2 regions of the Stappia sp. genome follow, and region 2 is predicted to be linked to the other one. Evidence: riboswitches for the same ligand, from Rfam matches in the RefSeq annotation. Region 2 holds a riboswitch; the other holds the start of a gene.
The links. A riboswitch is a leader RNA that binds a small molecule or an ion and turns the genes downstream of it on or off. The one in region 2 is predicted to bind thiamine pyrophosphate.

Region 1: linked by a shared signal. The riboswitch ahead of thiD (bifunctional hydroxymethylpyrimidine kinase/phosphomethylpyrimidine kinase) and the one ahead of thiC (phosphomethylpyrimidine synthase ThiC) in region 2 are both predicted to bind thiamine pyrophosphate.

Annotation. Positions count from the first base shown of each region.
Region 1 covers NZ_CP157793.1:105,252-108,658, reverse strand. Annotated here, with positions in the region: gene thiO (glycine oxidase ThiO) at 1-695, opposite strand, end outside; gene thiD (bifunctional hydroxymethylpyrimidine kinase/phosphomethylpyrimidine kinase) at 692-1,558, opposite strand; TPP riboswitch at 1,679-1,780, opposite strand; gene ABL312_RS00505 (FAD-binding domain-containing protein) at 1,829-3,064, opposite strand; gene ABL312_RS00500 (isoprenylcysteine carboxylmethyltransferase family protein) at 3,061-3,407, opposite strand, start outside.
Region 2 covers NZ_CP157793.1:3,583,041-3,586,447, reverse strand. Annotated here, with positions in the region: gene ABL312_RS15970 (NAD(P)-dependent oxidoreductase) at 377-1,243, opposite strand; TPP riboswitch at 1,449-1,583, shown strand; gene thiC (phosphomethylpyrimidine synthase ThiC) at 1,687-3,407, shown strand, end outside.

The sequences.
Region 1 (3,407 bases), 1.2 Mb from region 2:
GCGCCGACCATGAAGACGCCCTCCCCGCGCGGCACCACGTAAAGCGGGATGCGCGGATGCAGAAGCCGCACGGGCCGCGACAGCGCCACATCGGGGCTGCGGATCACAAGCATCTCGCCCTTCACGCCGCGCAGTTCCGCGATCTCGCCACGCGCGGCGAAACCGCGACAGTCGAGGACCGCATCGCCCGGCGCCTCGGCCGGATCGATTTCGGTCTCGGGCCGGATCGCGGCCCCCCGCTCGGTGAGCCGCGCGACCAGTCCGGCAAGTGCGGCGCGCGGGTCGACATGCCCTTCGCCGGCAAAGAACAGCCCCTGGCGGAAGCGCCCCGCGAGATCGGGTTCCAGTTCCGCGATGGCGTCCCCGTCGACCGGCGCATGCGCCTGCGTGCGCCTTGCGAAGCGGCGCAGATCCGCGCCGTCGCGCGGCTGCGCCAGCACGAGGCTCCCCTTGCGGGCGACCCCGTCGACCCGCGCCGCCCACCAGGCGAGCGCCTCGGCGCCGAGACGCACGACGGGTTCTTCCGCCGCCTCGCCCTCGCAAAAGGGGGCGAGCATGCCGCCGGCCCACCAGGAACAGGTCTGCGCTCCGCCGGGCGTGCCCCGGTCGAACAGCGTCACCTCGTGGCCGGCCTCCTGCAGCGCGGTGGCGCAGGCAAGCCCCGTGACGCCGCCGCCGATCACCGACACCTTCATGACACGGCCTCCCACAGACGATGGAAGTGGTGCACCGGCCCGTGGCCGGAGCCGACGTTCAGGCAATCCGCGCGGGCAATCGCCGCGTGCAGATAGGCATGGGCGCGCGTCACGGCCTCGGGCAGGTCTTGCCCCTTGGCGAGTTCGGCCGCGATCGCCGCCGACAGGGTGCACCCCGTTCCATGGGTGTTGCGGGTCTCGAGCCGCGCGGCGCTGAGGGCAAGCGGCTCGCCCTCGCCGGTCACCAGCAGATCGACGCAGGTCTCGCCGGCGCCATGGCCGCCCTTCATCAGGACAGCCGGGCCGAGGCGGGCGAGCGCGCGGCCCTGGCGTTCGGCGTCCTCAGCCGTTTCGGCCGGCGCTTCGCCGAGCAGGGCGGCGGCTTCCGGGAGGTTCGGCGTGATCAGCGTCGCGCGCGGCAGAAGCCGGTCGCGCAGCGCCGCGACGGCCGCCTCCTGAAGCAGGACCGCGCCCGATTTTGCGACGATCACCGGATCGACCACGACCGGCCCGCCATAGCCGTCGAGCGCCGCCACCACCGTGTCGACGATCTTCGGCGAGGACAGCATGCCGATCTTGATCGCGCCGACGTCGAGATCGTCGAGCACGGCCGCGATCTGCGCCGCGACGATTTCGTCGGGAATGTCATGGATGTGGGTGACGGCGCGCGTGTTCTGCGCCGTGATCGCGGTGAGCGCGCTGGCTCCATAGACGCCGAGCGCCGAAAACGCCTTGAGGTCGGCCTGAATCCCCGCGCCGCCGCCGCTGTCGGAGCCGGCGATGGTGAGCGCGATGGCCGGCACGGCCTTCGCGCGATCTCCCCCGGCGGTTCCCGCGCCGGTCTCCTGCGTCACACCGTGCATGCGTCCCTCGCTCGGCCGGCGGGAACGGGTTTCCCCGCGCCCGCGATACACTTCGGACGATCCGGGGGGAGCATGGCTTTCAGGAGAGCGACGACGGGAGGAGGCTCCCGCGCTGCGCGATCTGCGCGTCGATTCGTTCCCTACGCCGGCACGACCCGGATCAGGTTCAGTGGGTTGACGCGATTGCGCCTCTCAGCCCCGGGGGCACCCCAACGAATGTCTGTGCGAGGGAAGATAGGGACGCGGGCACGCCCCGTCAATCGGCGCAGATCACGCAAGCCGCGCGATCAACTCGGGAATGTGTTTCCTGAAGGCGAAGAAGCCCTTGGTCGCATGGGGCCAGGCGCGGGCATCGAAGGGCCGCAGATCCTGTGCGAGCGCGACACCCGCCGCTTCCAGCCGGGGCGCGAGCGCGATCAGGAAATCGCCCCCCGGCCCGACCGGCGCATGGCGGGTGACGAGGCGCGTCAGCCCCGACGCCCGCGCCCAGTCGACAACCGCGGCCACCGCGTCGTCGCCGGAAAGCCGGGGCGTCACCGCAGGGCCAGTCCCGGCGAGGCGGTCGAGCGTGTCGTCGACGGCGCCGGCCGCGAAGTCCCTCACCGCGTCGGCCACGGCTCCCGGCGACCTGTGGGCGGCCAGCGAGAGACCGGTGACCGCCTCGGGCCGCAGGCGCGCGGCGAGCTTGTCGGCGGCGACATCGTCGTCCAGCACCAGAAGGCCGGTTCCGGGCGCGGGATCGACCGGGCGCGGCATCGGCGGGGCGAGCGGCGGCGGATGGGGCGGCCCGTCAAGCGGCACGGCCGCCCCCGCCAGACCCGGCGTTCGCGGAAACCGCCCGTCGGTGTATGTCGCGATGTTGTCTTCCCGCGCCAGATAGGTCTTGCCGCGCGTCTGCAAGCCCGCCACCCAGCGCCAGGAGAGCGTGTTGGAGGCCGGGTCGCCGTCGAGCAGCCGACGCAGAAAGAGATCCGCGCCAAGCGCCCAGGGCAGTTCAAGCGTGAAGATCCAGATCGAGGCCGCCCACATGCGCGCATGATTGTGCAGATAGCCGGTGTCGGCGAGTTCGTGCATCCAGGCATCGAAACAGGCAATGCCGGTTTCGCCCGCTTGCGCGCGGGCGAGGTCGTCGGCAAGGGCGGAATCGTCGGCGGCGCGGGCCAGCGCCCGGTCGCGCTCCAGGCAGTAGTCCCGCCAGACGCTCGGGCGCAGTTCCAGCCAGCCCTTCCAGTAGGTGCGCCAGAACACTTCTTGCAGGAATTTCTCGGCCGCCTGGGCACCCTGCGCCCGCACGACCGCGCGCACCACCTCCTCTTCCGTGATCAGCCGGTGCCGCAGATAGGGCGACAGGCCGGAGACGTTTTCGTGTCTCCCGGGCCCCAGATCGACATTGCGGTCCCGGGCATAGGCCCGGCCGGCGCGCGGCAGGAAGGCGTCGAGCCGGGCGCGCGCCGCCTCGCGCGTCGCGGGCGGGAGCACTATGGCGTTGGCGGTCGTTTGCGTCATGAGGCGCGGGTGTCCCGGTTTGCGTGGCGGCGCGGGCGCGGCAGCATGTAGGGCGTCGCGCGGCGATAGCTCTCGAAGCGCGGGCCGAAGAGCCGGTCGAAGCGGCGTTCCTTGAACAGCGGCCCGGCAAGGCAGTAGGCGGTGAGCGTCCCACTCACCGCGAGTTGATCCGGCGTCCAGGTCGGCACGGTCCACAGCGTCAACGCGAAAGCCAGATAGATCGGCTGGCGGATGCGGGCGAAGAGGCCGCGCACCGGCATGTCGGGATAGACCGGCACACGGTTCAGGAGCAGCGACCACCAGCCGAGAACGCCGCTTTGCACCTCGGCGCCGGCATCGAAGG
Region 2 (3,407 bases):
CCCTCCGGGGCGGCGTTTGCGTTTCCAACACCCGTGGAAGCAAGAGGGGCGGAAGTTCTTCATATCGCTGCGTAAATCGGCGTGGGCCGAAATGAGTGCAACATGAGCGGCCCCATCAATAGACGATCCTCTCGCTGGCTGACCGATGTGGGCGAGACAGAGCCTCTGGATCGATGCCAGGCCGATCAGCGTACCGAAGGCTCATGCCGGCCATCACATCGGTGATTGACGCCGCGAGTCGTGCTTCGAGAGATGCGTCCTGCGATAGACCCGCTCCAACAGGGGGCGGATGTGGCGCTGTATCTTGGTGCGTTCTGTCCTGCTCCCCTGAACTTCACATTTGACGAGCAGGTTCAGACGATACGCCCGACGCGCATCAGTGATTATGTGGCGGAATCCCGGTGCTGGCCAATGCGCGTTCGGTGCGTGCCTCGATCGCGCGGACGACCGCTATCATGTCGTCTTCTGCGAACCCAAGACCTTCGGTCTCGCTGTAAAGAGACAGGCAGGCATCCATCAGGGGCGACGCGATACCGGCATCACGGGCAGCCTCTACAACGAGACGGTTGTTCTTGAGCACGTCTGATATCCCCGCTTCGCGGCTGAAGTCGTGCTGCGCGAGCTTTCCGATTTTGATCCGAGAGACGTCGCTTGCCATAGGGCCCGCGTTCAGAATATCGGTGAAGCGACTCATATCGAGGTCATGGCGCCTGGCGAAATGGGCAGCCTCGGCCAAGCCCGTGACCATCGCGATCAGGAAGGTGTTGATCGCGAGTTTCATGTGGAGGGCGGCGGGAACCGCGCCGCAGTCGAAGAGTTCCTTGCAGATCGGGGCGAGGATTGGCCGCAGGCGCGCGATATCCTCCGGCTCGCCGGCGAGCATGCCGACCAGTTGCCCGGCTTCGGCCGGCTTGCGCGAGCCCGAGACCGGCGCTTCGACGTAGCGCCCTCCGGCGGAGCGGATGTCATCGGCCAGTTGCTTCGAATAGTCGGCCGACACGGTGCCCATGGAGACGATGATATGGCCGGCGACGCGGGAGGTGAATTCCGGACCGAGGCGATCGAGTACGGTATCCATCGCCGTGTCGTTCTCCAGCATTAGGATAACCGTTTCGCATCGCGTGAACATCTCCGCAGCGTCAGAGGCAATCGTGGCACCCGCCTGTTCCAGCGGGGCGCATCGATTTCTTGTGCGGTTCCAAACGACGAGCGGCGTTCCGGCCCGCGCGAGGTTCAGAGCCATGGGCGCGCCCATCGTGCCAAGACCGATGAACCCGATTGGTGAATCCGGCGGCATGTCCAAGTTCCCTATTGCCTCTCCGCCAAGTCTACCCGCGGCTCGTTCTTCGGAAAAACGAATGTTTATGGATTGCAACTTCAGAGAACCGGGTATGTTGCCGGCGGTCCGCCTGGCAGTTGACAAAGCGCGGGACGAAACGCAGTCTCGGCATATTCACCCGGGGGGTCCCGACAAGGGGCTGAGATACTGATGGCCCGTCTGCCTTGATGGCGGCGCGCAGCGCAGTGACCCGATGAACCTGATCCAGTTCACACTGGCGTAGGGATGGTGTTCCGGCTGCGCGGCCTTGGCCGTATCTGCAATGCACGGCGTCTTTCACGCGGCCAATCCCCATTCATTGCGGCGAACTGGGTCTCCAACGCTTCGAGCTCTGGAGGCTCCGACCGATGCAAGATCTTTCCCCAATCGTCACAACAGGCCCGTTGCCCGCATCCCGGCGGGTCTGGCAGCGCGGCATCCTGCACCCGGATATCCGCGTGCCCATGCGCGAGCTCGAGTTGCTCCCGACGGCGGGCGAACCGCCCGTGACCGTCTATGACAGCTCCGGTCCCTACACAGATCCAGAGGCTGAGATCGCCATCGAGCGCGGCCTGCCGCGGCCGCGCGAAGCCTGGATCGCTACGCGGGGAGACACGGAGCTGTACGAAGGCCGTCATGTAAAGCCGGAGGACAACGGCTTTGCCCAGGGCGAGCGCCTGACGCCGGAGTTTCCGGTGCGGCACGAACCGCGGCGCGCGAAGAATGGCCGCGCCGTCACCCAGTTGGCCTATGCCCGTGCGGGCATCGTCACGCCTGAAATGGAATTCGTCGCCATCCGCGAAAACCTCGGCCGGCAGGCGGCGAAGCAGGCGCTTGAGCGCGACGGCGAGGCCTTCGGCGCCGAGATCCCGGATTTCATCACCCCGGAATTCGTCCGCGACGAGGTGGCGCGGGGCCGGGCGATCATCCCCGCCAACATCAACCACCCCGAGGCCGAGCCGATGGTGATCGGCCGCAATTTCCTCGTGAAGATCAACGCCAATATCGGCAATTCGGCCGTGACCTCCTCAATGGCCGAGGAAGTCGAGAAAATGGTCTGGGCGATCCGCTGGGGCGCCGACACGGTGATGGACCTCTCGACCGGACGCAACATCCACAATATTCGCGACTGGATCATCCGCAATTCCCCGGTGCCGATCGGCACGGTGCCGCTCTACCAGGCACTCGAAAAGGTCGGCGGCATCGCCGAGGCGCTCTCCTGGGAGGTCTATCGCGACACGCTGATCGAGCAGGCCGAGCAGGGGGTGGACTATTTCACCATCCACGCAGGCGTCAGGCTGCACATGATCCCGATGACGGTGGACCGGGTGACCGGTATTGTCAGCCGCGGCGGCTCGATCATGGCCAAATGGTGCCTACATCATCACCGCGAGAGCTTCCTCTACGAGCATTTCGGCGAGATCTGCGACATCGCGCGCGCTTACGACGTCTCGTTTTCGCTGGGCGACGGCCTGCGCCCCGGTTCAATCGCAGACGCCAACGACAAGGCGCAGTTTGCCGAGCTGGAGACGCTCGGGGAGCTGACGCAGATCGCTCGGGCCAAGGACTGCCAGGTCATGATCGAGGGCCCCGGTCACGTGCCGATGCACAAGATCAGGGCCAATATGGACAAGCAGCTCGAAGTCTGCGGAGAGGCGCCGTTCTACACGCTCGGGCCGCTGACCACCGACATCGCACCAGGCTACGACCACATCACCTCCGGCATCGGCGCGGCGATGATCGGCTGGTTCGGCACGGCAATGCTCTGCTACGTGACGCCGAAGGAGCATCTCGGGTTGCCCGGCCGGGACGACGTGAAGGTCGGCGTGATCACCTACAAGATCGCCGCCCATGCCGCCGATCTCGCCAAGGGCCATCCGGCGGCGCGGATCCGCGACGATGCACTGAGCCGCGCCCGGTTCGAGTTCCGCTGGGAGGATCAGTTCAACCTCTCGCTTGATCCCGAGACCGCCCGGTCGATGCATGACGAAACCCTGCCGAAGGAGGCACACAAGGTGGCGCATTTCTGTTCGATGTGCGGTCCGAAGTTCTGCTCCATGCGCATCAGCCACGACATTCGTGCAGAGGC